3 regions of the Enterobacter mori genome follow, and region 3 is predicted to be linked to each of the others. Evidence: predicted binding sites of a transcription regulator. Region 3 holds the regulator's gene; each other region holds the start of a gene.
The links. Region 3 encodes sigma-54, which starts transcription at its own class of promoters, with help from an activator protein. Its sites were predicted from a motif close to GTTGGCACANNTTTCGCTNT; they were not measured.

Region 1 (9,700 bases), 570 kb from region 3:
TGTAGCGCAGGGTTGGCCAGTTGGCGTAGGTCGCCGCGCGGCAGCGCCAGCGGTAGAGCTTCTGGTTGTCGCCGGTCATGCTCCAGTGGATATCGTCCCCGCGCGGCGCTTCGGCAAAGCCGAGGGCAAAGCGGTTCGGAATGTAGGTGAAGCCCTCCACCATCAGCGGGCCACCCGGCAGGTTATCAAGGCCAAAGTCGATCATGTTCAGGGCGGTGTATACCTCGTTGATACGCACCTTGAGGCGCGAAATGACGTCGCAGCCCTGCTCGCTGTGTACGGTCATCGGCAGCAGGCCGTAGCCGACGAACGGGTGATCGGCACGCGTGTCGCGGGCGTGGCCGCTGGCGCGCACCATCGGGCCGACGTTGCTGAAGTCGCGGGCGATTTCCGGGTCAAGACGGCCGATGCCGACGGTGCGCTGCTCGATGTTTGGCGTGCTGAGCAGCATGTCTACCAGCTCCTGCACGTCGCGGCGCATCTGCTGCGCCAGCAGGCGGGTTTGGATCATGTCGTCCTTCAGCAGGTCGCGGCGGATCCCGCCGATCAGGTTCAGGCCGTAGGTTTTACGCGCCCCGGTGAGGATCTCCGCCATCTTCATCGACGCTTCGCGCACGCGGAAGAACTGCATAAACCCGGAGTCAAAGCCGACGAAGTGGCAGGCCAGGCCGAGGTTGAGCAGGTGCGAGTGCAGGCGCTCCACCTCCAGCAGAATGGCGCGGATCATCTGCGCGCGCTCCGGCACCACGATCCCCATGCCGTTCTCCACCGAGGTGGTGTAGGCGGTGCTGTGGGCAAATCCGCAGATGCCGCACACGCGGTCAGAGAGGAACGTCACCTCGTTGTAGCCCATGCGGGTTTCCGCCAGCTTTTCCATACCGCGGTGGACGTAGAACAGGCGGTAGTCGGCGTCGATGATGTTCTCGCCATCAACGAACAGGCGGAAATGGCCGGGTTCGTCAGAGGTGACGTGCAGCGGGCCAATCGGCACCACGTTGTTCTTCTTGCTACCCAGCTCGTTGATAAACTCGTAGGTTTCGCTGTCGGTGGTCGGCGCCGGGCGCTGGCGGTAGTCCATGCTGTCTTTGCGCAGCGGATAGAGTTCGTCCGGCCAGTCGTCCGGCAGCACCAGACGGCGCTCGTCAGGCAGCCCCACCGGCACCAGACCGTACATATCACGCACTTCGCGCTCGCCCCAGACCGCGGCAGGCACGCGCGGCGTGACGGACGGGTATTCCGGCTTATTCGGATCAACCTCGACGCGCACGGTGAGCCAGCACTTCTCCACCTGCTCCATCGACATCACGTAGTACACCGCGTAGTTGCCGCACAGCTGGCGCTCGTCGTTACCGAACAGCACGGAGAGCCAGCCGCCCTGCTGGTAATAGAGAAACTCCACCACTTCCGGCAGATAGTTCACCTTCACGGTGACGGTAATCTGGTCTTTGGTCTGCCAGGACTCTTCCAGCACCACGCCGGGGAAAGCCTGATGCAACGCGGCGAGATACTGCTGACCTTTCTTTTCTTCAGACATAAATACTCTCTTTAATCACGCCACCAGCAAGGAGACGAACGCTAAAAATGCAAAACCAAAACCGGCCCAGGTGATGCGTGACGTTTCCACAAAACGCAGGCGAGCCATGCTGTTTTCAAACAGGGCAATCACCAGCACGCCGACCAGCAGCTTGAGGGCGGCAACAACAGCCGCCAGCACCAGGCCGCCCGCGGAGAAGTGCGTCATCTGCCCCCACGGGAAGAAGACGCCGACAAACATCTGCAGCACCACCAGCTGTTTGAGGCTGATGCCCCACTTCAGCACCGCAAAGCCGTAGCCGCTGTATTCGGTGAGCGGCCCTTCCTGCAGCTCCTGCTCGGCTTCCGCCAGATCGAACGGCAGTTTGCCCATCTCAATAAAGGTGGCGAACGCGCAGGCGCAGAGCGCCAGCACCAGTGGGATCGAGCGCGCCACAGGCCAGTGATAAACGGTGTCGGTGATAAAACTGATATGGGTTGAACCGGCGACCTGCGCGGCGACCCACAGCCCCAGCAGCAGGATGGGCTCAACCAGCACGCCCAGCATCGCCTCGCGGCTGGCACCGATGCCGGTAAACGGGCTACCGGTGTCCAGGCCCGCAATCGCAAAGAAGAAGCGGGCGATGGCGAAGAGGTAAATCAGCGTAATCAGATCGCCGAGCGCAGGCAGCGGCGATGCCACCGTGACCACCGGCAGCGCGGTGGCAATGGTCAGCATCACGCCCACCATCACGAACGGGGTCAGGCGGAAGACCCAGCCTGCGGCATCCGGGGCCACGCTCTGACGAGAAAGCAGCTTGAAGAGATCGCGGTACTCCTGAAGCACCCCAGGTCCGCGGCGGTTGTGCATCCGGGCGCGCGCCACGCGGCTCACCCCGGAAAGCAGCGGCGCAGCGGCGAACAGCACCAGCGCCTGAAGAATGGCCAGTAACAAACTCATGTCAGGCTCCTCGTGAAATCACAATGATCATCAGCACCGCCAGCTCGATCAGCGCCAGACGACGGAACAGCGCGGGCGCGGCGGCACTCTGCCAGCCCGGCACCCACCCCTGCGGGTTCAGCCACTGCCGCAGCTTCAGCACGACGGCGAAGTTCTCCTTTACCGGCATAGCAAAACCGTGAGCGGTGATGACCATCGACTGTTCGTGTTCGTAGCCGCAGGCCCACGCCGCCCCGTGCGAACGGGAGGTGAGCCGGTCGCGTTTGAAGAACAGCATCAGCACGAACGGCAGCAGCGGCGCGGCAATCAGAAGCAGTGCAATCATCGGCTGGGAAACGACGGTGTGCGCCGTCGCGAGCGGCAGTGGAATAGCGTTGCCCAGCAGCGGCAGCAGCCACGGCGCGGCTACCCCGCCTGCGATGCAGCACAGCGCCAGCGCGACCACGCTGGCACACATCAGCACCGGTGCGCAGCAGGCGTTTTCCGCTTCGCGGGTACGCGGCGCGCCCAGGAAGGTGACGCCGTAGACTTTCGCCATACACATCACCGCCAGCGCCCCGGTAATCGCCAGTCCGACCGCCAGCAGCGGGCCGAGCAGGCGTGCGATAAATGCGTCGCTCTGGCCGAGCGCGAAGAAGGACTGGTAGATCACCCACTCACCTGCAAAGCCGTTCAGCGGCGGCAGCGCGGCCATTGCCATCAGCCCGACCAGCATGGCGAGCGAAATGACGGGCATTTTTTTACCAATCCCGCCGAGCTTTTCGATATCCCGATGGCCGGTACGGAACCAGACACTGCCCGCCCCGAGGAACAGAGTGCTTTTAAACAGGCTGTGGTTGACGAGGTGATACAGACCGCCGATAAACCCGGCGGCAATCAGCGCCGGCTGGTTGAGCGCCAGCCCGGTAACGCCCGCGCCAATACCGAGCAGAATGATGCCGATGTTTTCCAGGGTGTGGTACGCCAGCAGGCGCTGGATGTTGTGCTCCATCAGCGCGTACAGCCCGCCGACGAACGCGGTGATCATACCGGCAATCAGCAGCACCACGCCCCACCACAGCGGCGGTTGTCCGCCGGTCAGCGTAATCACCATGATGCCGAACAGCCCCACTTTCATCACCACCACAGAGAACAGCGCGGCGGCGGGCGCGGAGGCATTCGCATGCGCCTGCGGCACCCAGCCGTGCAGCGGGATGATCCCGGCGAGCAGGCCAAAGCCAACGACGCCCAGCAGCCAGACGTCGTTCCCCAGCGGATGCCCGTTGAGCGCAGAGAAATCCAGCGTGCCAAAGCGTTGCCACACCCGCCAGCAGGCCAGCGCCAGCAGCAGCGTGCCGAGGCGACCCAGCGCAAACCACAGCTTGCCGGAGGCGCTGCAGCCCGTCAGGAACACGCCGCACAGCGCCATGATCTCCGCCATCACTACCAGCGCGCCGAGGTTGCTGGCGACAACGGTACAGACTGCCGTTGCCATCAGCAGGTTAACCAGCAGGCCGTTGGCTTTGGCGTGCGGATGGCGGTGCCAGTCGACATTGAACAGGCTGATAAACAGTCCGCACAGGCCAAAGGTCACCAGCCAGATGGCATTCAGCGGAGTAATAGCCACGGTATGACGAATCAGCGGCATGAGTGTTTCAACAGATTGCCCGCCGATCAGGACGACACCGCCTGCAGCGAGCGTCATCACGCTACCAACCGCCCCGCCGATACCGGCGATCCCGCCGCTCAGGGTTTTATGGAAAGAGAACACCAGCGCCAGCACGGCGGCGGCAGTGAAGCACGCCACGGCGCTGTTAATCATGAATATCGCGTTCATTTCGCCCCCTCGTTAAGCGCCTGCAATAGCGAAAGATCGCCAAAATCGCTGTTGATGGTCAGCTCGCGCTTGCGCTTGCTGGTGCGGGCGATGTCGCGAATGTTGACCAGAATCAGTGCCCTGGTCGGGCAGGTGCGCACGCAGGCCGGGCCCTGCTCATCGAAGCTGCATAGATCGCATTTCACCGCGACGGCGCGGATGCCGGGCACCCAGTCCAATAGCGTGCTCACCTTCGCCGGAGCGGGTGGCGCGGGCGGCGCTTTCGGGGTATTTGCGTTCGCCGGAATATGCAGCGGGCGGCTGCCGGAAAATTCAATCGCGCCGAACGGGCAGGCAATGCCGCACAGCTTGCAGCTGACGCACAGGCTTTCGTTGAGCTGGACAGCGCCATCAACGCGGGTGATGGCATTCACAGGGCAGACACCTGCGCAGGGGGCGTCTTCACAGTGGTGGCAGAGCTGCGGAGCAGACTCCTTTTCATTACGCATAACGCGCAGACGCGGCATGGACTGCAGCCCATGCAGGCGGTGGGTTTCCGAACACGCCGCCTCACAGGTTCGACAGCCAATACAGACCGTCGAGTCAGCAATTACAAAACGGTTCACCGGGCAATCCTCAGGTGATGGTCATTTTTGACGAAGAAAAACTGTCTTATCGACACTTTCGACACTTGGTTATCAGGCAACGTTTGCGGATGCATTTCCCGCTGTCAGCTGTTTCAGATCGACCGGTAGGTCGTGTTCAACCGCGGTATAAAGCCCGTTATAAACCGGCGCGATTTTCTCCAGATAGTGCTCGAGCACCTGCTGGCGATCGCGGTTGCTGACGTAGCCATCAACCATGCCGTCAGCCATCAACTGCGCTTTCGCAATACATTGTTTTTCACCCTCTTTGTTCTCCACGTAGTACTCAATGGTGTGGCTGTTAAAGCTGTCCGCCAGGGTGACAAAGACGGTGAAGTGGCCGAAAAGGACAAAACGCATATCGCCCTGTGCCGCGCAGCTCATCGCATGATGCAGACGGGCCTTTGACAGAGTGATCCCCTGAACCAGGGAGTTGCAGTAGAGGTGCCACTGCTCCTGGAGCTGCTGGTGACGCTGCGCGATGTAATCCGCTTTTTCGCTGATTTCCCAAATAGTCATAAAAGGTATCCGGTTAATGGAGATAGCGGCTGTTAAGCAGATTCCATGCCAATTATTAAGGTAATGTTTTTTATAAGTTTTAATCGTTTTCGCACTGTCAACCGCACGGTGTCGACGTGTCATTTCGACAGCGTTGACATCGACACGCCCTAACAAAAATCAAGCTGGCACCGTTATTGCATTCAATGGCGCAATTCATTGAGGAGGCGTCATGCACGAAATCACCCTCTGCCAGCGGGCCCTGGAGCTTATCGAACAGCAGGCAGTGCAAAACCACGCGAAGCGCATCACCGGCGTCTGGCTGAAGGTCGGGGCGTTTTCCTGCGTCGAGACCAGCGCCCTGACCTTCTGTTTTGAGCTGGTGTGTCGCGGCACGCTGGCAGAAGGCTGCGAGCTTCATATTGAAGAGCAGCAGGCGGAGTGCTGGTGCGAGCAGTGTCAGCAGTACGTGACCCTGCTGTCATCAAAGGTTCAGCGCTGCCCGCTGTGCCAGAGTACCGGGCTGCGGATCGTGGCGGATGACGGTATGCAGATCCAACGCCTCGAAATCGAGAAGGAGTAATGTATGTGTAGCACCTGCGGTTGCGCCGAAGGCAACCTGTATATCGAAGGGGATGAACATCGCCCCCACTCCGCGTTTCGCTCCGCGCCCTTTTCACCGGCCCCGCGTCCTGCTGCTGCGCTAACTGGTATCACCTTTGCGCCGCAGCAATCCTCTGAGGGCGATCTGCACTATGGCCACGGCGAAGCGGGTACCCACGCGCCGGGCATGAGCCAGCGCCAGATGCTGGAGGTGGAGATCAACGTACTGGACAAAAATAACCGGCTCGCCGCCCGCAACCGCGCCCGCTTTGCCGCCCGCAAACAGCTGGCTCTGAACCTGGTCTCCAGCCCCGGTTCCGGCAAAACCACGCTGTTAACGGAAACGCTCAAACGCCTGAATCAGCGCGTTTCCTGCGCCGTCATTGAAGGCGACCAGCAAACCGTTAACGACGCGGCGCGCATTCGCGAAACCGGCACTCCGGCGATTCAGGTCAACACCGGCAAAGGCTGCCATCTGGATGCGCAGATGATTGCCGACGCCACGCCGCGTCTGCCGCTGGCGGATAACGGGATCCTGTTCATTGAAAACGTCGGCAACCTCGTGTGCCCGGCGAGCTTTGACCTTGGCGAACGGCATAAAGTCGCGGTGCTCTCCGTCACCGAAGGGGAAGACAAACCGCTGAAGTACCCCCATATGTTTGCCGCCGCCTCCATCATGCTGCTGAACAAAGTTGACCTGCTGCCGTACCTGAATTTCGACGTGGATAAATGCCTGGCGTATGCCCGCGACGTGAACCCGGAGATTGAGATCCTGCTGGTCTCCGCCACGCGCGGCGACGGGATGGATGCATGGCTGAACTGGCTGGAGAGCGAACGATGTGCATAGGTGTCCCCGGACAAATTCATACCATCGACGGTCATCAGGCCAAAGTTGAAGTCTGCGGCATCCTGCGCGACGTCGATCTCACGCTGGTGGGCAGCACCGATGAAACAGGCGCATCGCGTCTCGGCCAGTGGGTGCTTGTCCACGTGGGGTTTGCCATGAGCGTGATTAACGAAGCGGAAGCCCGCGACACGCTCGATGCCCTGCAAAATATGTTCGACGTGGAGCCTGACGTGGGCGCGCTCTTGTACGGCGAGGAGCGATAGCCTATGCGTTACGTTGATGAATACCGCGCGCCGGAACAGGTGATGCAGCTTATCGGGCATCTGAACACGCGCGCGGCGCTGCTGGACTACACCAAAGAGAGACCGCTGCGGATCATGGAAGTGTGCGGCGGCCATACTCACGCCATCTTCAAATTTGGCCTCGACCAGCTGCTGCCGGAAAACATTGAGTTTATTCACGGCCCCGGCTGTCCGGTCTGCGTTTTGCCGATGGGGCGTATCGACAGCTGCATCGAAATTGCCAGCCAGCCCAACGTCATTTTCTGCACCTTTGGCGACGCGATGCGCGTGCCGGGGAAAAATGGCTCGCTGCTACAGGCGAAAGCACGCGGGGCCGACATCCGGATCGTCTATTCGCCGATGGATGCCCTGACGCTGGCAGCGGACAACCCCGCACGCAAGGTCGTGTTTTTTGGCCTGGGGTTTGAAACCACCATGCCCGCCACCGCCATCACGCTGCAGCAGGCTAAAGCACGCAGCGTCGATAACTTTTTCTTTTTTTGCCAGCACATTACGCTCATTCCCACGCTGCGCAGCCTGCTGGAGGAGCCGGAAAACGGCATTGACGCCTTTCTGGCACCGGGCCACGTCAGCATGGTGATTGGCACAGACGCCTATGGTTTTATCGCTGAGCAGTACAATCGTCCGTTAGTGGTGGCTGGTTTCGAGCCACTTGATCTACTGCAAGGCGTAACCATGCTGGTTGAGCAGAAAATAGCGGCCCGGAGCGCGGTGGAAAATCAGTATCGCCGCGTGGTGCCCGATGCGGGTAATGAACGAGCGCAGCAGGCGATAGCCGACGTGTTTAGCGTTGAGGGCGACAGCGAATGGCGCGGTCTGGGGGTGATTGCTGAATCCGGCGTGCGCCTGACTCCCGCGTATCACTCCTTCGATGCAGAGGCGCATTTTCGCCCGCAGCCGCAGCAGGTCTGCGACGATCCGCGCGCGCGCTGCGGTGAGGTGCTCACCGGCAAATGCAAACCTCATCATTGCCCGTTATATGGCAACACCTGTAACCCGCAAACCGCGTTTGGTGCGCTGATGGTCTCCTCCGAAGGAGCCTGCGCCGCGTGGTATCAGTTCCGCAATCAGGAGTGTGAAGCATGAACACGGTTGAAATGGCGCACGGAAGCGGTGGTCAGGCGATGCAGCAGCTCATTAATCAGCTGTTTATGGACGCATTCAACAACCCCTGGCTCGCCGAGCAGGAAGACCAGGCGCGCATTGACCTGTCAACGCTCACCGCCCACGGTGACAGACTGGCGTTTTCGACCGACAGCTACGTCATCGACCCGCTGTTCTTTCCCGGCGGTGATATCGGCAAGCTCGCCATTTGCGGTACGGCCAATGATATCGCCGTCAGCGGCGCGGTTCCGCGTTACCTCTCGTGCGGGTTTATTCTCGAAGAGGGTTTACCGATGGCAACGCTTAACGCAGTGGTCAGCAGCATGGCGCAGACCGCACGCGAGGCGGGCATTGCTATCGTCACCGGTGATACCAAAGTGGTGCAGCGCGGCGCGGCGGATAAACTTTTCATCAATACTGCAGGAATGGGGGCGATACCGGCCGACATTCACTGGGGCGCACAGCAGCTTGGCGCAGGCGACGTACTGATCGTGACCGGAACGCTGGGCTGCCACGGGGCAACCATTCTTAACCTGCGCGAAGGCTTAGGGCTGGACGGCGAACTGAGCAGCGACTGCGCGGTACTCGCGCCGCTCATTCAAACCCTGCGTCCCCTTCCTGGCGTAAAGGCCCTGCGGGACGCCACCCGAGGCGGCGTGAATGCCGTCGTGCACGAGTTTGCGGCAAGCTGCGGATGCGGCATTGAGCTGACCGAGCGCGATCTACCCGTCAAGCCTGCCGTGCGCGGGCTGTGCGAACTGCTGGGACTTGATCCGCTTAACTTTGCTAACGAAGGTAAACTGGTGATCGGCGTGGAACGTACCGCTGCAGAAGCGGTGCTGGAACAGCTTCGCGCCCATCCCTCAGGAAAAAACGCCGCGATCATTGGCGAAGTGGTTGAGCGCAAAGGGGTGCGCCTGACCGGGCTGTATGGCGTTAAGCGCACGCTGGATTTGCCGCACGCGGAACCCTTACCCCGAATTTGCTAGAACCGCGCCATAAGCGGTCAGCACTGAATCTCTTTTTGCCAGTTTCTATTGGAAAGCAATATGCCGTATACACCGATGAGCGATCTTGGACAGCAGGGCCTGTTTGATATCACGCGCACACTTTTACAGCAGCCCGATCTCGGCGCGCTGAGCGATGCCCTGACCCGGCTGGTCAGGCAATCTGCGCTGGCGGACAGCGCCGCGATTGTGCTGTGGCATAGCGGAACGCATCGCGCGAGCTACTACTCAACGCGTGATAACGGCAAAGCGTTTGAGTACGAGGACGAAACGTACCTCGCGCATGGCCCGGTGCGCCGTATTCTCTCCCGTCCGGAAGCGCTGCACTGCAACTTTGAGGAGTTCCGCACGGCGTGGCCGCGGCTCGCGGAGAGCAACCTCTACCAGCCGTTCGGCCACTACAGCATGCTGCCGCTGGCGGCGGAGG
Region 2 (9,700 bases), 1.9 Mb from region 3:
TCAAAGGTGCGCTTCTCGTCCCAGTGTTGCTGGACTTTTGATTCTATCTCTTCCGGGCGGTATTGCTCTTGCATGGCAGCCAGTGGTCCTGTGTTCAATACAGCTACAAAAATGTAGCCAATGGATGTGGTAATTCAGATCCGCATAGCATAGCCCAAACGCCCGCGTCAAAACAGCCTTTCGCACAAATGCGCGTTGCAGGAATTTACCGGGTCTGTGCTTCACCTGACAAAGCGGCGCTGAAATAAGGTCTATTATTAGAAATAGTTACTTACCCGGGAGGCAAAATGATGAACAAGGTTGCTCAATTTTACCGCGAACTGGTGGCGACACTGACGGAACGGCTGCGTAACGGCGAGCGCGATATCGACGCGCTGGTCGAACAGGCGCGCGCAAAGGTGACGCAAACGGGTGAGCTAACGCGAACCGAAGTTGAAGAGGTGACTCGCGCAGTGCGCCGCGACCTGGAAGAGTTTGCGCGCAGCTACGAAGAGAGCCAGGACGAGGTGGTCGACAGCGTCTTTATGCGGGTGATCAAAGAGAGCCTGTGGCAGGAACTGGCGGACATCACCGATAAAACCCAGCTGGAGTGGCGCGAGGTATTTCAGGATCTCAACCACCACGGCGTGTACCACAGCGGTGAAGTGGTGGGGTTGGGCAATCTGGTCTGCGAGAAGTGCCATCATCACATTGCGGTCTATACCCCCGACGTGCTGCCGCTGTGCCCGAAATGCGGGCACGATCAGTTCCAGCGTCGGCCATTTGAGCCCTAGGTAAAAGCGCAGGTTTATTCCCTCCGCAGAAGGTAAAAGCAAAACGGCAACCATGTTGCCGTTTTTAGTGTCTGCTCCCTCTCCCTGTGGGCTGAGGGATCCCCAGTAATTTTTTTCCTGAAGCGATGAAGATTGCTTCAGAGAAATGAATAACTTACAGCGATGTCCTGGTCCGGCTGTAAATCGCTGAGGCGTTTCCTGTAGGCCGGGGCGAGGCGCATGGATGCGCCGAGAGGGCGGGCTTTACAGGGATAATGAGATGGACGCTCCAGATTTTGCGGTATCAAAGTACCAGACTGGATCGTTGCAATACGTCCTGAAAAATGAGGAGCGTCCACATGAAAGTATCAACTCTTGGTATCGACCTGGCAAAGAACGTTTTTCAGCTTCATGGTGTCGATCACGAAGGCCATACGGTTTTACGTAAGAAGCTGACCCGGGCTAAATTCGTTCAGTTTGTCATTCAACTGGAACCTTGCCTGATTGGCATGGAGGCCTGCTCGTCCAGCCATCATTTTGCACGATTATTCAGTCGTCACGGCCATGAGGTAAAACTCATCCCTCCGCAATATGTGAAGCCTTATGTGAAAACGAATAAGACGGATGCAGCAGATGCTGAAGCTATCTGCGAAGCGGTAACCCGCCCGAATATGCGTTTTGTGCAGATAAAAACCGAAGAGCAGCAGGCCGTTTTAGCGTTACACACTGAACGGGGAATACTTATCCGTGAGCGCATCGCCTGCTCTAACAGCTTAAGAGCTACACTTGCTGAGTTTGGTATTACGATGGCGACCGGGCAAAGTCATCTGATCTGTGAGCTGCCGGCCATTCTGGAGGACGCCGACAATGGGTTATCTCCCTTTGTCAGAGCCAGTATCCTCAGGCAGGCTAAACATATCAGGGCACTTGAGGAGCAGATAAAAGAGGTAGAAGAGGCCCTGGCCTCCTGGTATAAAACACAGGCGGCCTGCCAGAGACTGGCAAAAATCCCTGGGGTGGGCATGCTAACGGCCACGTATGTGGTAGCAGCAGTGGGTAATGCCCGACAGTTCAGTACTGCAAAACAGTTCGCCTCATGGCTGGGGCTGACACCAAAAGAACATTCCAGTGGCGGTAAACAGCAACTGGGCGGGATAAGCAAACGTGGAGATGGATATTTCCGATACCTTCTGGTTCACGGCGCACGGGCACTTACTGCCTGGGTCAACCGGAAAGGCTCAGTTGAGGAGAATGCCTGGCTTCAGGGATTGCTTGAGCGGAAGCACTACAATGTTGCAGTTGTCGCGATGGCGGCAAAAACAGCGAGGATCATGTGGTCAATGTTGGCACACAATACTGAATATCAACCTCGCCAGCCCGCCTGACACAAGGTCAGTCAATCTGACGAGGTGCTGAAAAATGAGTTAACGTCCTGGTATGTGCAGGTGACTTCAGAAGATGGCAAAACAGGTAAGACCGCAGGCAGGATACACCGAGAGGTAACAAGGGCAAGTTAGCCCGTAGAGGATGATTGGTACCTGCCTGGCGGATTTCATCATGGTTCGGGATAAAAAATCCCATCAGAAACCGGATATATGGCTGCACCTACCCGTTTTATTACCGAACTGAAGAAAACATTGCATTCCGGGAGCGTCCATATACGTTACCTCCGCCCGTCCCCGACAAGCCGGAAGGAATAAGCCGAAGGCACCGCGAAGCGGCGATTTACCGCCGGGAGCCCGGGTCGCCAGGGCGGCGGCGATTGAGCCGCCCTGGCACGTTCACAGGTCATGTCCTTACAGAGTAGCAAGCAACATAAAGTGAACGGAATGACCGCTTCAGCCGTATGTTCCCCCTCACCCCAGCCCTCTCCCTCAAGGGAGAGGGGGTCGTCCGTGCTGGTATTATTTTGTGGGGAACCCTCAGCCCTGTGGGAGAGGGCCGGGGTGAGGGCATCAGGCCGCACAATAGTAAGCCAGCCGCTCCGCCAGCAAATCCACAAATGCTTCCCGGTCGATATCCACCATCACCGTGGTATTCGGTTTATTTCCCGTCAGGGAGTAATAGTCCACCACCGTCATCCCCTGGGTATATTTGCCCTGTGTCTCCACACCGACCCAACGTTCCACCGTGGTAAACATCTCTGGTTTTAACAGCCAGGCAATGGTGCACGGATCGTGCAGCGGCGCGCCGTGGAATCCCCATTTCTCGGCTTTGTGATACTCCATAAAGAAATCGAGCAGTTCGGCCACGGTTGTCGCAACCGGGTTACCCACCGAGCGGAAACGCTCAATATCGCCCGCCATAATCTGCGCGCGGTGGGTAACGTCCAGCCCCGCCATCACAATCGGTAATCCCGACTGGAAGACAATCTCCGCCGCTTCCGGGTCGACAAAGATGTTGAACTCCGCCGCAGGCGTCCAGTTTCCCAACCCCATTGCGCCACCCATCAGCACGATCCGGGCGATTTTACCGTGCAGTTCCGGATGGCTGTTCAGCAGCAGCGCAACGTTGGTTTGTGGCCCGGTTGCCACCAGCGTGACGGGCTCCTCGCTTTCGCGCAGCACCTTCGCCATCAGTTCGACGGCGGTACAGTTTTGCGGTCCAAACCCCGGCTCCGGTAGGGTAGGACCGTCCAGCCCGCTTTCACCATGAACGTTGTCGGCAATAATCAGCTCGCGCATCAGCGGCTTCACGGCCCCGCCAGCGACAGGAATATCGGTGCGTTTGAGCAGCGTCAGCATGCGCAGCACGTTGCGCAGGGTTTTTTCAGGCGTCTGGTTTCCGGCGGACGAGGTGACGGCTTTTACGTCAAGTTCGGGGGAGGCAAGTGCAAGGACGAGGGCGATCGCGTCATCATGACCCGGATCGCAATCGAGAATAATAGGCTGTGCCATAGCGTTCTCCATACGTAGCGTTATTTTGTGACAAGGTTAACGCTGCAATGTGACGCCGACGAGAAGAAGAGAGCTAAAGCGTGAAGCAGTGCGCAATCCGCAGATTGCGCACCGGGGAGATTAATGCAGGATTTTGGCGAGGAAATCTTTAGCGCGTTCGGATTTCGGGTTGGCGAAAAACTCCTCTTTCGGTGAATCTTCGACAATTTTCCCTTCGTCCATGAAGATCACGCGGTTAGCCACTTTACGTGCGAAGCCCATTTCGTGCGTCACCACCATCATGGTCATCCCTTCGTGCGCCAGTTCAACCATCACGTCCAGCACTTCGTTGATCATCTCAGGATCGAGGGCCGACGTTGGCTCATCAAACAGCATTGCCACCGGATCCATACACAGCGCGCGGGCGATCGCCACACGCTGTTGTTGGCCGCCAGAAAGCTGTGCCGGGAACTTATCGGCATGCGCCGAAAGCCCTACGCGTTCCAGGAGTTTTAGACCTTTCTCGCGCGACGCTTTTTTATCACGCTTAAGCACTTTTACCTGCGCCAGCGTCAGGTTCTCAATAATGGAGAGGTGAGGGAACAGCTCAAAATGCTGGAACACCATGCCAACGTGAGAGCGAAGCTGGGCAAGATTGGTTTTCTTGTCGTTCACTTTGGTACCGTTGACGACAATCTCACCCTGCTGCACAGGTTCCAGGCCGTTAACGGTTTTGATCAGCGTCGACTTACCGGAGCCGGACGGTCCACACACCACCACCACGTCGCCTTTTTTCACTTCGGTGGAGCAGTCGGTCAGCACCTGAAAGTGCCCATACCATTTTGAAACATTTTTCAGGGAAATCATTATACCGTCCTTTTCTTCAGCCAACTGACCAACAGCGACGCGCTTAAACTAATCACAAAATAGACCCCACCCGCGAAGAGGACCATCTCAACCTGCGTACCATCACGCTCGCCGATGGTGGACGCGGTACGGAAGAAGTCTGCCAGACTCAGTACATAGACCAGTGAGGTATCCTGGAACAGCACGATACCCTGGGTCAGCAGGAGTGGAACCATGGCGCGAAACGCCTGTGGCAGAATAATGAGCTGCATGGACTGCCAGTGCGTCATTCCCAGCGCCAGCGCGGCGCTGGACTGCCCGCGGGAGATACTCTGAATGCCCGCGCGGATAATCTCCGAGTAGTAAGCAGCCTCAAACATCGAGAACGCCACCATGGCGGAGATCAGGCGGATATCGGTTTTCGGCGACAGTCCCAGTACGTTCTGTAAGAATCCTGGAACAATCAGGTAAAACCACAGCAGCACCATAACCAGCGGGATGGAGCGGAAGACGTTAACGTAGGCAGTCGCGAACCAGGCGAGCGGTTTAAAGCTCGACAGGCGCATCACCGCCAGCAGGGTGCCCCAGACGATACCGATGATGATGGCAATCACGGTGATCTTTAAGGTGATCACCAGGCCATCCAGCAGGTAAGGCATGGATGGAACGATAGAACTCCAGTCAAATTCGTACATTATTTGCCCCCCAGATTGCCCGGCAGGCGTACTTTGCGTTCAACCAGGTTCATCACCAGCATGATGAAAGCGTTAATCAGAACGTAAGCGAGCGTAATTGCCGTGAAGGATTCCCACGCGTGGGCGGAATAATCCAGCAGTTTGCCCGCCTGCGCCGCCATATCCACCAGACCGATAGTCGAGGCGATGGCCGAGTTTTTCACCAGGTTCATCATCTCTGAGGTCATCGGTGGGACGATGACGCGGTAGGCGTTAGGCAGCAGAACGTAACGGTAAGCTTGCGGCAGCGTCAGGCCCATCGCCAGAGCCGCGTTCTTTTGCCCGCGCGGCAGTGACTGAATGGCGGCACGCACCTGTTCGCAAACGCGCGCGGCGGTGAACAGCCCCAGGCACAGCATGGAAGAGACAAAGAATTGAACGTTAGGATCCAGTTCCGCCTTGAACCACATACCGATATTTTCCGGCAGCAGTTCCGGAATGACCAGATACCAGGTAAAGAACTGCACGATCAGCGGAACGTTACGGAACAGTTCCACGTACAGGGTGCCGAGTGTTGAAAGAAAGCGATTGGGAACGGTGCGCAGAATACCGAACAGCGAACCGACAAGAAACGCGATAATCCACGCCGTTATCGATAGCGCAACGGTGACCTGAAAGCCGCTCCACAGCCAGCCAAGATAGGTGGTGTTGCCGAACGGGGCTTGTTGCAGAAAGATGCCCCAGTTCCAGTCAATTGACATAATAAACTCCAGAAAAAAAAGGGTAGCAGCGCTACCCTCGAAGATTGGTGAGAAGCTCATTTTCGCGCTGAGTGGGGAACGACCACTCAACGTATAGTCTGTCCATGCTTCCCGACAATCGAGAGGGCAGGAGATCCCGCCCCTGTCGTTCTAATTAGTTAAGCGCTTTATCGTTTGGTGATTTGAACAGTGCTTTCATGTCGTCAGACAGTTCAAAGTTCATGTTGAGGTTCTTTGGTGGAATTGGGTTCTTGAACCATTTGTCGAACCATTTTTCCGCATCGCCGGATGTCTGTGCCTGCGCGATGGTGTCATCGATCAGCTTTTTGAACTGCGGATCGTCTTTACGCAGCATACAGCCGTAGGCTTCTTTGGACTGCGCGGTACCGACGATATCCCAGTTGTCCGGTTTCTTCGCTTTCGCACGTTCGCCCGCCAGCAGGGCGTCATCCATCATAAACGCGACGGCACGACCGCTTTCCAGGGTACGGAAGGAGTCGCCATGGTCTTTCGCGCTGATGATGCGCATGTCCATTTTCTTCTCGTCGTTCAGCTTGTGCAGCAACACTTCAGACGTAGTACCGGAGGTCACAACAACCGCTTTGCCTTTCAGGTCAGCAAAATCTTTGATTGCTCCGCCTTTTTTGGTCAACAGACGCGTACCGACCACAAAGATGGTATCGGAGAAGGCGGCCTGTTTCTGACGCTCAAGGTTGTTGGTGGTAGAACCGCACTCAAAATCGAAAGTGCCGTTCTGCAGCAGGGGAATACGGTTCTGCGAGGTGATTGGAATCAGCTTTACCTGCAGGTCAGGTTTGTTCAGCTTTTTCTTCACAGCTTCAACGATGGCGTTGGAGTAATCCTGTGAATAGCCCACGACTTTTTGCGTGTTGTCGTAGTAAGAGAACGGGACAGAAGATTCACGGTGGCCGACCACGATGACGCCGTTTTTGGCAATCTTGTCGAGAGTGCTGCCTGCTGCCGGAGCGTCTTCAGCGTGAACGACGCCTGCAGACATTCCCATAACCAGCATTGCTGTGGCCAGTTTACGTAATTGCATACCCAACTCCTTTCTTATCAGCGCCAGTGACGCATTGATACCCATTGTGATGTTGTTATATCTCGCGCTAAGCGAGTGCAGTGTTATGCAAGCTTGTTAACATTTAGTCTGGCTTAATGTAAAGATTTTGCTGCGTTATTGTTTATTTTTGCGAAGCGCGCCGCACCATTCAGAGGCAATAATCTTTCGTTGCACCGTTTCGGTGCTACCGATGATCTACGCTGGTGCGACAAGGTTGTACATTAAGCCAAACTGCGTTTACGTGAATAAACAAAGCAATAGACGTGCCAGAATTGACATCACCCTCACCCTGACCCTCTCCCTGGAAGGGAGAGGGGAAAAGGCGGAGCGGGAAATTGAAATGTGTACAGGATTCTTCCCTCTCCCCTATGGGGAGAGGGCCAGGGTGAGGGGTAAGATTATCGACGACGCTGACGCAGGCTCATCAGCACCGCGGCAAAGCCGAACAGCGCGGTCAGGATCCACAGCGGCCAGTTGCCGGTGCGGGCGTACGGCGTCAGCCCCGTGGTTGGGGTGACCTGGGTGGTCAACACCTCTCGGGTAAACTGCGGGATCATGGCCTGGATTTCACCCTGCGGACCAATCACGGCGGTGATGCCGTTGTTGGTGCTGCGCAGCAGCGGACGCGCCAGCTCCAGGGAGCGCATACGTGCCATCTGGAAGTGCTGCCACGGGCCGATTGACTTACCAAACCAGGCATCATTGGAGATGGTCAGCAGATAGTCCGTATCCGGGCGGAAGTTATCGCGCACCTGCTCGCCGAGGATAATTTCGTAGCAGATGGCCGCCGTCAGGGCAACACCGTGCGCGTGCAGCTGAGGCTGAACGTACGGGCCGCGGCTGAAAGAGGACATCGGCAGGTCAAAGAACGGTGCCAGCGGGCGCAGAATCGACTCCAGTGGGACAAATTCACCAAAGGGTACCAGGTGATTCTTGTTGTACCGGTCAGTGGATTGATAGCTGTATTCGCTGTCTTTGCCGAGCGTAATGATGGTGTTGTAGGTGTCGTAGCGGTTTTGCTGGTTAAGACGCGCATCAACAATACCGGTAATCAGCGTGCTCCCGCGCGCCACCAGCAGATCGTTCATCATGTTAAGGAACGGCTGCTGGTTCATTTCCAGATCGGGAATGGCGGATTCCGGCCAGACGATCAGCTGCGATTTACCCATCACCTTTTCGGTGGCGTTGGCGTAGATCTTCAGCGTATTCAGCAGCTCTTTTTCGTCCCACTTCATGGACTGCGGGATATCGCCTTGCACCATGGAGACCTGCATGGCGCGCCCGGGTTCTGGCGTGAACCACTGGATATAACGCAGCGGGAAGGGCAGAGCGAATAGCACCAGCGCCACAGCCAGCATTTTCCAGCAGCGCGTGACCAGCGCCAGCACCAGCAGGCCGCTCACTACCATCAGCAGAAAATTAATCGCTTCAACGCCCATCACCGGCGCCAGGCCTTTCAGCGGGCCATCAATCTGGCTGTAGCCGAACTGCAGCCACGGGAAGCCGGTGAGGACCCAACCGCGCAGGAATTCCGTTACCTGCCAGACAACCGGCGCGGCAATCGCGACGCGCAGCCAGGTGGTTTTAGGCCACAGGCGAGAAAGAATGCCGGCGAACAGCCCGGTATAGAGCGAGAGATAGGCGGCGAGCAGGACCACCAGGAAGACGTTAACCGGACCCGGCATACCGCCAAACTGGGCGATGCTAACGTAGACCCAGTTGATGCCCGAGCCAAACAGCCCCAGTCCCCAGAAGTAACCGATGGCGGCAGCCTGTACCGGACGACGATTCAGGGTCAGACCCTGAAGCCCCATCAGGGAGAGAATGGCCGCGGGCCAGATGTCGTAAGGAGAAAAAGCCAGCGTACCGCTGGCTCCGAGCAACAGCGCCAGCAGCAAACGGACGCGCTGGCGTTCAAGTAATGGGGCAAATGCCATTTACATTAATCTTCCAGTTTTGGCACCGGTGAGTCGTCCGGCGTTCTGACGTGAACCTGAATAATACGTCGACTATCGGCCATGGCGACTTTGAATTGGTAACCGTCGATGTCAACGGTTTCGCCGCGCGCCGGAAGATGACCAAAGGCCTGCATCACCAGCCCGCCAATGGTATCGACCTCTTCATCGCTGAAGTGAGTGCCGAAGGCGTCGTTGAAGTCCTCAATCGAGGCCAGCGCACGCACGGTCCAGGTGTGGCGGCTAAGCTGACGGAAATCGATATCTTCTTCTTCGTCATACTCGTCTTCGATTTCACCCACGATCAGCTCAAGAATATCCTCGATCGTAACAAGACCGGACACGCCGCCGAATTCATCAATAACAATCGCCATGTGGTAACGCTGAGAGCGAAACTCTTTCAGCATCCGATCCACACGTTTACTTTCCGGCACAACCACGGCCTGGCGTAACACTTTTTCCATGCTGAAGGCTTCGGCATCGCTGCGCATAAACGGCAGCAGATCTTTGGCCATCAAAATCCCTTCGATGTGATCTTTGTCTTCGCTGATGACCGGGAAACGCGAGTGGGCGGATTCGATGATCACATCAAGGCACTCGTCCAGCGTCTGGTTACGTTTCAGGGTGATCATCTGCGAGCGGGGGATCATGATGTCGCGAACGCGCTGGTCGGCGATGTCCATGACCCCTTCAAGCATTTCGCGCGTATCTTCGTCGATAAGGTCGTTCTGCCCGGAATCACGAATCAGCTCCAG
Region 3 (9,700 bases):
ACCATTAGCAGTCGTTTAAACATGAATGACTTCTCCTGAAATTAATTCGCAGCACCAGGGGTCGGCGCAACATTGGTAGGGTCTTCATTCTGCGCAGGGGCAGCGTCAGACTTTTTATCATCCCCTTTACTGTTGTAAAGGAACTGACCAATCATATCTTCCAGCACCATCGCGGACTTCGTATCCTGGATCACGCTACCGTCTTTAAGGATAGTCGTTCCCAGCTCAGGATCTTCAAAGCCCACGTTAAGAGCCAGATATTGTTCGCCAAGCAGACCGGAGGTACGGATGGAGAGCGAGCTGGTATCGGGAATGTGGTTATAACGCTCTTCAATATCCATCGCCACGCGCGGCAGATAGGTTTTCTCATCCAGCGTAATGTCTGATACGCGTCCAATCACCACGCCGCCAATACGAACCGGTGAGCGTGCCTTCAGGCCACCGATATTATCGAAGGTGGCATAAACGCGATACGTCGGCTCGGTGCGTACAGAGGTGATATCCGCCGCTCTCAGACAGATAAACAGGGCCGCCAGCAGTGCCAGTAACAGGAATACGCCAACCCAAATTTCATTTTTTCTCGTTTGCATGAACTCAATTCCCAAACATCAGTGCGGTGAGCACAAAATCCAGACCCAGTACGGCCAGCGACGAATGAACGACGGTACGTGTCGTTGCACGGCTGATGCCTGCCGAGGTTGGAATAGCATCATAGCCGTTGAATAACGCAATCCAGGTGACCGTAATGGCAAAGACCACGCTCTTGATTAGACAGTTCACCAGATCCATCCGCAGGTCGATGGCGTCCTGCATCGCGGACCAGAAGAAACCGGCATCAATACCTTTCCAGTGCACGCCGACCAACGACCCGCCCCAGATACCGACCGCCACAAAGAGGATAGTCAGCAGCGGTAACGAAATCACTCCCGCCCAAAAACGCGGTGAGATGACGCGACGCAGCGGATCGACCGCCATCATTTCCATACTGGAAAGTTGCTCGGTAGCGCGCATCAACCCGATTTCTGCCGTTAAGGCAGAGCCCGCGCGTCCGGCGAACAGCAGCGCAGCAACAACCGGCCCCAACTCACGCAGCAGCGAGAGCGCTACCAGCATCCCGAGGCTGGTTTCCGCACTGTAGGTTGTCAGCACCAGGTAACCTTGTAACCCAAGCACCATACCAATAAACAGACCGGACACGATGATGATCAGCATCGACAACACGCCGACATTATAGAGTTGCCGCACCAGCAAAGGCGCGTGCTTGCGGAATTCCGGCTTGCCGACCAGCGCGTTGAATAACATCAATCCGGCACGCCCGAACGTCCTGATGGTTTTTATGCCACGGTGTCCGAGCGCAGCCAACGCATTTAGCAGCATGAGTGGCTTAACTCCCTATTCCCAGTAAATCGTCACGATAGTCGCCAGCCGGGTAGCGGAACGGCACAGGGCCATCTGCAATACCGTCGAGGAACTGCCGCACCCGCGGATCGCAATTTTCCTGCAGCGCCTGAGCGCTACCGTGTGCGACGATCTTTTTGTCCGCCACGATGTAGGCGTAATCGGCAATGCTCAACACTTCCGGTACATCGTGAGACACCACGATGCAGGTTACGCCCAGCGCGCTGTTTAATTCAGAAATTAACTTCACCAGCACGCCCATGGTGATTGGGTCCTGTCCCACAAACGGTTCGTCAAACATGATTAAATCGGGTTCAAGCGCAATCGCACGCGCCAGCGCGGCACGGCGCGCCATACCGCCAGAGAGTTCAGACGGCATCAATTTCGCCGCGCCCCGCAGGCCAACAGCTTCAAGCTTCATCATGACGGTGCTTTTCAGCAGTTCGGGCGGCAGATGGGTATGTTCACGCAGCGGGTACGCCACGTTGTCAAAGACGTTCATATCCGTGAACAAAGCTCCCGACTGAAAAAGCATGCTCATGCGTTTGCGAACGGTATAAAGACGCGAGCGCGTCATCTCCGGGACGTTCTCGCCATCGAAGAGGATTTCGCCGCCGTCAGGGGGAATTTGCCCCCCAATAAGACGCAGCAACGTCGTTTTACCGATCCCTGACGGGCCCATAATGGCGGTGATTTTGCCATGCGGCACGGTCAGCGAAATATCATCAAATATCAATCGGTTGCCGCGAGAGAAACTGACACCGCGGACATCGACTAAATTCGCCATCGTTTGGCTCATTTATGGTTCCTTTCTTACCCTGCCTCAGGCTAAGCATGAGGCTTAAATCAGCCCTAAACGCCACATTTTTACAGAATATTGCCTGTAGAGGTTAGCGAAAGCTGGCATTTGTTTTACTTTTCCGGCGCATAAAGTCAAAATTAGGAATTCGTTACGACTCAGGCTGTATGCAGCGCCAACAATTCCTGCGCGGTGGACCGGCAAGTATACCTGAAGAAAGGACTTTTGATGCTTTTAGCAACAGCACTGTTAATAATTGGTTTACTTTTGGTGGTCTACAGTGCTGACCGTTTAGTGTTTGCCGCATCAATTTTGTGCCGCCTGATTGGCGTTCCCCCTCTCGTCATCGGAATGACGGTTGTTAGCGTCGGTACCTCACTCCCTGAAATTATCGTCTCTGTCACGGCATCGCTCCATGACCAGACAGACCTTGCGATTGGCACCGCGATTGGCTCTAACATCGTCAATATTCTACTGATTTTGGGTTTAGCCGCATTGCTGCACCCATTTCGCGTGCATTCCGATGTTCTGCGCCGCGAATTGCCGCTAATGTTAATCGTAAGTCTGCTGGCGGGCTATGTGCTGTATGACGGGGTGCTGAGCTACGATGATGGCATTTTCTTGCTCGCCCTCGCCGGGATATGGCTGCTGTATAGTGTTAAAATCGCCCGTCAGGCAGAAAAACAGGGGCACGACAGCCTGACCCGAGAACAGGTTGCCGAACTCCCGCGTGAAGGTACGCTACCTGTGGCGTTATTGTGGCTGGGCGTTGCGCTGATCATTATGCCGATGGCAACGCGCATGGTCGTCGATAACGCGACGGTGCTGGCAAACTATTTCGCCATGAGCGAACTGACAATCGGCCTGACGGTGATTGCTATCGGTACCAGTCTGCCTGAGCTGGCCACCGCCATCGCGGGCGCGCGCAAAGGTGAAGATGATATCGCCATTGGTAATATCATCGGCTCGAATATTTTCAATATCGCGATCGTGACGGGCCTGCCAGCCCTGATCTCACCGGGGCCGTTTAACCCGATGGCGTTCACGCGCGATTACGGAGTGATGTTGCTTGTCAGCGTCATATTTGCCCTGCTCTGCTGGCGGCGGCAACGACAAATTGGCAAAGGCGCAGGCGCACTGCTGACAGGTGGATTTATCGTATGGATGGCGATGCTGTACTGGCTCTCGCCGCTTCTCTCTGGGTAAACGGAAACGCATTATGTCGCAAATAGAATTGCAGCCGGGTTTTGACTTTCAGAAAGCAGGAAAAGAGGTTCTGGAGATTGAACGTGAAGGTCTGGCGCAGTTAGATCAGTACATTAATCAGGATTTTAGTCTGGCATGTGAGAAGATACTCTACTGTGCCGGTAAAGTCGTGGTGATGGGAATGGGCAAGTCCGGCCACATTGGACGCAAAATGGCGGCGACCTTTGCCAGCACGGGAACGTCATCGTTCTTTGTGCACCCAGGGGAAGCCGCGCACGGCGACCTCGGGATGGTCACCCCGCAGGACGTGGTTATCGCATTGTCGAATTCCGGTGAATCCAATGAGATCCTGGCCCTCATCCCGGTGCTAAAGAGACTACAGGTCCCGCTTATCTGCATGACCAGCCGCCCGGAAAGCAGCATGGCGCGTGCGGCGGATATTCATCTGTGTGTAAAAGTGCCCAAAGAAGCCTGCCCGCTTGGCCTTGCGCCAACCTCCAGCACGACGGCCGCACTGGTGATGGGCGATGCCCTTGCCGTTGCGCTGCTTGAAGCCCGTGGTTTTACCCCTGAAGATTTTGCGCTTTCTCACCCAGGCGGTGCGCTGGGCCGTAAGCTGCTGCTCAGGGTCAACGATATTATGCACACGGGCGATGAGATCCCTCACGTTAGCAAAGAGGCTTCCCTGCGCGATGCGTTACTGGAGATTACCCGTAAAAATCTGGGTATGACGGTGGTGTGCGACGATCTGATGAAAATTCAGGGAATATTCACCGATGGCGACTTGCGCCGGGTGTTCGATATGGGCGTGGACGTTCGCACATTGGGTATCGCAGACGTCATGACGCCAGGCGGAATTCGCGTGCGTCCTGGCATCCTTGCGGTGGATGTCCTGAACCTGATGCAGTCCCGTCATATTACCGCAGTGATGGTTGCCGATGGCGACCAGTTGCTGGGTGTGGTACATATGCATGATCTTCTGCGCGCAGGCGTAGTGTAATGAAGGATAAGACAATGAGTAATGCGGGTGCATCCCTTGCAACCTGTTATGGTCCGGTAAGCGCGCACATGATGGCAAAGGCGGAAAACATCCGTCTGTTGATCCTTGATGTGGATGGCGTGCTCTCCGATGGCCTGATTTATATGGGCAATAGCGGCGAAGAGCTGAAAGCATTTAACGTTCGCGACGGGTACGGCATTCGTTGCGCGCTCACGTCCGGCATTGAAGTTGCTATTATCACCGGACGGAAAGCTAAACTTTTAGAAGACCGCTGCGAAACGCTGGGCATTACCCATTTGTATCAGGGGCAGTCAGACAAAATGGTCGCCTTTAACGATTTGCTGACGAAGCTGGCAATCGCACCTGAGAACGTGGCCTATGTTGGCGATGATTTGATCGACTGGCCGGTGATGGCGGAAGTGGGTCTGAGCGTAGCCGTTGCTGACGCACACCCGCTGCTTCTCCCACGCGCGGATTACGTCACCCGTATCAACGGTGGACGTGGGGCGGTCCGTGAAGTCTGCGATCTGCTTCTGCTCGCGCAGGGCAAGCTTGATGAGGCCAAAGGGCAATCGATATGAGTAAAACCAGACGTTGGGTTATCATTCTGCTTTCGCTTGTCGCATTGGTACTGATTGGCGTGAACCTTGCCGACCGTGATGATGCACAAACAGAAGTCGTTAATACGAGCGATCCAACCTATAAAAGCGATCACAGTGATACGGTAGTTTATAGCCCTGAAGGTGCGCTGAACTATCGCCTGATTGCCCAGCATGTGGAATATTTTTCCGATGACGGTATCTCGTGGTTTACCCAACCGGTGATGACCACCTTTGATACTGACAAAACCCCGACATGGTCAATTAAGTCAGACCGGGCAAAACTGACAAATGACCGTATGCTTTATCTGTACGGCCACGTTGAAGTCAACGCCCTGACCGCTGACTCTCAACTGCGCAAAATTACGACGGATAACGCCCAGATCAACCTGGTGACCCAGGACGTGACCTCGCAGGATTTGGTCACACTGTATGGCACAACATTTAATTCCAGCGGTTTAAGAATGCGCGGGAACTTACGCAGCAAAAACGCCGAGCTGATTGAAAAGGTTAGAACCTCCTATGAAATTCAAAACAAACAAACTCAGCCTTAAAGCCATTATCGCCAGCGCACTGCTGGCGGCCAGTCTTCCCGCGATTGCTGTGACTGGCGATACCGAACAGCCGATTCATATCGAATCCGACACGCAGTCCCTTGATATGCAAGGTAACGTCGTCACCTTCACGGGTAACGTCGTGATGACCCAGGGCACCATCAAAATTAACGCCGATAAAGTGGTCGTTACCCGTCCGGGCGGCGAGCAGGGCAAAGAGATTATTGATGGCTATGGTAACCCTGCCACGTTCTACCAGATGCAGGACAACGGCAAACCGGTGAAAGGCCGCGCGTCGCATATGCATTATGAACTGGCGAAGGATCTGGTCATCCTGACCGGTAACGCCTATCTGGAGCAGCTGGACAGCAATATTACCGGCGACAAGATCACCTATCTGGTCAAAGAGCAGAAAATGCAGGCCTCCAGCGAGAAAGGCAAACGCGTCACCACCGTGCTGGTTCCATCGCAGCTGCAGGATAAAGGCAAAGGCCAGGCTCCGACACAAAAGAAGAGTAACTAATTCGTTATGGCAACATTAACTGCAAAAAACCTCGCGAAAGCGTATAAGGGCCGCCGTGTCGTTGAAGATGTCAGCCTGACCGTCAACTCCGGCGAAATTGTGGGTTTGCTTGGCCCTAACGGTGCAGGGAAAACCACCACCTTCTACATGGTGGTGGGCATTGTGCCGCGTGATGCCGGCAACATCATCATTGATGATAAAGACATTAGCCTGCTGCCGCTGCACGCGCGCGCGCGCCGTGGTATCGGCTACCTGCCGCAGGAAGCCTCAATCTTTCGTCGTTTGAGCGTCTACGATAACCTGATGGCCGTGCTGCAGATCCGTGACGACCTGACCAGCGAGCAGCGCACCGACCGCGCTAACGAGCTGATGGAAGAGTTTCATATCGAACATCTTCGCGACAGTCTCGGTCAGGCGTTGTCCGGGGGTGAGCGTCGTCGTGTCGAGATTGCACGTGCGCTGGCCGCCAACCCGAAATTCATCCTGCTGGATGAACCCTTCGCGGGCGTTGACCCGATCTCCGTTATTGATATCAAACGCATTATCGAACACCTGCGCGACAGCGGGCTTGGCGTGCTGATCACCGACCACAACGTCCGTGAAACGCTGGCCGTCTGTGAACGCGCCTACATAGTGAGCCAGGGCCATCTGATTGCCCACGGTACACCGCAGCAAATCCTCGAAGATGAGCATGTTAAGCGCGTGTACCTTGGGGAAGACTTCAGACTCTGATAGGGTAGAGGTAACGTAACGCCGAACCGGAGAAAAATGCTCTGAACATGAAGCAAGGTTTGCAATTAAGGCTCAGCCAACAACTGGCGATGACGCCGCAGCTACAGCAGGCGATACGTCTGTTGCAGCTGTCCACGTTAGAACTCCAGCAGGAGCTCCAGCAAGCGCTGGACAGCAATCCGTTGCTGGAGCAAACCGATCTTCATGACGAGGTAGAAACCCAGCAAACGCAGGACACTGAAGCGCTCGACACCGCTGATGCGCTCGAACAAAAAGAGATGCCGGACGAGCTGCCGCTGGATGCCAGCTGGGATGAAATCTACACCGCCGGAACCCCTTCCGGCACGCGTGCAGACTACCAGGACGACGAGCTACCGGTTTATCAGGGTGAAACCACCCAGTCGCTACAGGATTACCTGATGTGGCAGGTGGAGCTCACCCCCTTCTCCGATACCGACCGCGCGATTGCGACCTCGATTGTCGATGCCGTTGACGATACGGGTTATTTAACCGTAACCCTGGACGACATCCTGGAAAGTATCGGCGACGACGAGATCGAACTCGAAGAGATCGAAGCGGTTCTGAAGCGCATTCAGCGTTTCGACCCGGTCGGTGTGGCCGCGAAAGATCTCCGCGATTGCCTGCTGATCCAGCTGTCGCAGTTCGCCAAAGAGACGCCGTGGATTGAAGAAGCCCGCTTAATCATCAGCGATCATCTGGATCTGCTGGCGAATCACGATTTCCGCACCCTGATGCGCGTCACGCGTCTGAAAGAAGAGGTGCTGAAAGAGGCGGTGAATCTGATCCAGTCTCTCGATCCGCGTCCCGGCCAGTCGATCCAGACCAGCGAACCGGAATATGTCATTCCGGATGTGTTAGTCAGAAAACACAATGGTCGCTGGGTGGTCGAGCTGAACTCAGACAGCATTCCTCGCCTGCAAATCAACCAGCAGTATGCCTCCATGTGCACCAGCGCGCGCAATGACTCCGATAATCAATATATTCGTAGCAATTTGCAGGAAGCACGCTGGTTGATCAAAAGTCTGGAAAGTCGAAATGACACGCTGCTGCGCGTTAGCCGCTGTATTGTTGAACAACAGCAGGCCTTTTTTGAGCAGGGCGAAGAGTTTATGAAACCGATGGTACTGGCGGACATCGCCCAGGCCGTCGAGATGCATGAATCAACCATTTCTCGCGTGACCACGCAGAAGTATCTGCACAGTCCACGCGGTATTTTTGAGCTTAAGTATTTCTTCTCCAGTCATGTGAATACCGAAGGCGGAGGCGAAGCCTCGTCAACGGCCATTCGCGCGCTGGTGAAGAAGTTGATCGCCGCGGAGAACCCCGCGAAGCCACTGAGTGACAGTAAGTTAACCACCATGCTGTCCGACCAGGGTATTATGGTGGCACGTCGTACTGTTGCGAAGTATCGAGAGTCTTTATCCATTCCGCCGTCTAACCAGCGTAAACAACTGGTTTGACACAACCGATAAGGAAGACACTATGCAGCTCAACATCACAGGACACAACGTCGAGATTACTGAGGCCTTACGTGAGTTTCTGAACACAAAGTTCGCAAAGCTCGAACAGTATTTCGAAAGGATCAATCAGGTCTATATTGTGTTGAAAGTGGAGAAAGTGACTCATATCTCGGATGCAACCCTGCACGTTAACGGGGGTGAACTCCATGCCAGTGCGGAAGGGCAAGACATGTACGCGGCTATCGACGGCTTGATTGATAAGCTTGCGCGACAGCTCAATAAACATAAAGATAAACTGAAACAACACTAATTGTCCGGGCAGTTAACGGGTGCAGGACGGCCTGTTGTGCGACACAACAGGCCATTTGTACAGTTAGCGCTTAGGTGAAATTATGATGAACAACGATTCGGCTCTTCAACTGAGCAATGTCCTTAACCAGGAATGTACCCGCAGTGGCGTTCACTGCCAGAGCAAAAAACGTGCGCTGGAGATCATCAGTGAGCTGGCTGCAAAACAGCTGGGCCTGCCACCTCAGGTCGTGTTCGAAGCGATCCTGACCCGTGAAAAAATGGGCAGTACCGGCATTGGCAACGGCATCGCGATCCCGCATGGCAAACTCGAAGAAGACACCTTGCGTGCCGTCGGCGTGTTTGTGCAGCTTGAAACACCCATTGCCTTTGATGCTATCGATAACCAACCCGTCGATCTCCTCTTCGCGCTGCTGGTGCCAGCAGACCAGACAAAGACCCATCTGCATACGTTGTCGCTGGTCGCTAAACGCCTGGCCGATAAAACCATTTGCCGTCGACTGCGTTCAGCGCAAAGTGATGAGGAGCTCTTCCAGATTATCACTGAAGCAGAAGGCAATCAGGATGATGCGTAACCGGGAGATGGCCTTCACATCTGTTGTCCTGAGGAGAAACGGAACATGGTGCTGATGATCGTCAGCGGTCGCTCGGGGTCGGGGAAATCCGTCGCCCTGCGTGCGCTGGAAGATATGGGTTTTTACTGCGTAGATAACCTGCCGGTGGTGCTGTTGCCCGATCTGGCGCGGACGCTTGCGGACAGACAAATTTCTGCCGCCGTCAGTATCGATGTCCGTAACATGCCAGAATCACCTGAGGTCTTTGAGCAGGCCATGAGCAATCTGCCTGAGTGCTTCTCGCCTCAGCTGTTGTTCCTTGATGCCGATCGTAACACCCTGATCCGTCGCTACAGCGATACCCGTCGTTTGCACCCGCTTTCCAGTAAAAACCTTTCGCTGGAAAGTGCCATCGACGAAGAGAGCGATCTGCTGGAGCCGCTGCGCTCCCGGGCCGACCTGATTGTTGACACCTCTGAAATGTCCGTGCACGAACTGGCGGAAATGCTGCGAACCCGTTTGCTGGGTAAACGCGAGCGTGAATT

Region 1: the regulator sigma-54 is predicted to act here: its motif matches at 5,595-5,614, upstream of hypA (hydrogenase maturation nickel metallochaperone HypA).
Region 2: the regulator sigma-54 is predicted to act here: its motif matches at 7,242-7,261, upstream of N2K86_RS05975 (amino acid ABC transporter substrate-binding protein).

Annotation. Positions count from the first base shown of each region.
Region 1 covers NZ_CP104285.1:3,630,510-3,640,209, forward strand. The annotation lists gene hycE (formate hydrogenlyase subunit HycE) at 1-1,534, opposite strand, end outside; gene N2K86_RS17095 (respiratory chain complex I subunit 1 family protein) at 1,550-2,473, opposite strand; gene hycC (formate hydrogenlyase subunit 3) at 2,475-4,289, opposite strand; gene N2K86_RS17105 (4Fe-4S dicluster domain-containing protein) at 4,286-4,894, opposite strand; gene hycA (formate hydrogenlyase regulator HycA) at 4,967-5,431, opposite strand; gene hypA (hydrogenase maturation nickel metallochaperone HypA) at 5,643-5,993, shown strand; gene hypB (hydrogenase nickel incorporation protein HypB) at 5,997-6,860, shown strand; gene N2K86_RS17125 (HypC/HybG/HupF family hydrogenase formation chaperone) at 6,851-7,123, shown strand; gene hypD (hydrogenase formation protein HypD) at 7,127-8,248, shown strand; gene hypE (hydrogenase expression/formation protein HypE) at 8,245-9,255, shown strand; gene flhA (formate hydrogenlyase transcriptional activator FlhA) at 9,316-9,700, shown strand, end outside.
Region 2 covers NZ_CP104285.1:1,270,298-1,279,997, forward strand. The annotation lists gene leuS (leucine--tRNA ligase) at 1-74, opposite strand, end outside; gene N2K86_RS05945 (zinc ribbon-containing protein) at 291-773, shown strand; gene N2K86_RS05950 (IS110 family transposase) at 1,112-2,137, shown strand; gene rihA (pyrimidine-specific ribonucleoside hydrolase RihA) at 2,708-3,649, opposite strand; gene N2K86_RS05960 (amino acid ABC transporter ATP-binding protein) at 3,770-4,495, opposite strand; gene gltK (glutamate/aspartate ABC transporter permease GltK) at 4,495-5,169, opposite strand; gene gltJ (glutamate/aspartate ABC transporter permease GltJ) at 5,169-5,909, opposite strand; gene N2K86_RS05975 (amino acid ABC transporter substrate-binding protein) at 6,064-6,969, opposite strand; gene lnt (apolipoprotein N-acyltransferase) at 7,389-8,927, opposite strand; gene corC (CNNM family magnesium/cobalt transport protein CorC) at 8,933-9,700, opposite strand, start outside.
Region 3 covers NZ_CP104285.1:4,198,739-4,208,438, forward strand. The annotation lists gene mlaC (phospholipid-binding protein MlaC) at 1-23, opposite strand, end outside; gene mlaD (outer membrane lipid asymmetry maintenance protein MlaD) at 42-590, opposite strand; gene mlaE (lipid asymmetry maintenance ABC transporter permease subunit MlaE) at 595-1,377, opposite strand; gene mlaF (phospholipid ABC transporter ATP-binding protein MlaF) at 1,385-2,197, opposite strand; gene N2K86_RS19840 (calcium/sodium antiporter) at 2,426-3,403, shown strand; gene kdsD (arabinose-5-phosphate isomerase KdsD) at 3,417-4,403, shown strand; gene kdsC (3-deoxy-manno-octulosonate-8-phosphatase KdsC) at 4,418-4,984, shown strand; gene lptC (LPS export ABC transporter periplasmic protein LptC) at 4,981-5,556, shown strand; gene lptA (lipopolysaccharide ABC transporter substrate-binding protein LptA) at 5,525-6,079, shown strand; gene lptB (LPS export ABC transporter ATP-binding protein) at 6,086-6,811, shown strand; gene rpoN (RNA polymerase factor sigma-54) at 6,859-8,292, shown strand; gene hpf (ribosome hibernation promoting factor) at 8,315-8,602, shown strand; gene ptsN (PTS IIA-like nitrogen regulatory protein PtsN) at 8,685-9,176, shown strand; gene rapZ (RNase adapter RapZ) at 9,222-9,700, shown strand, end outside.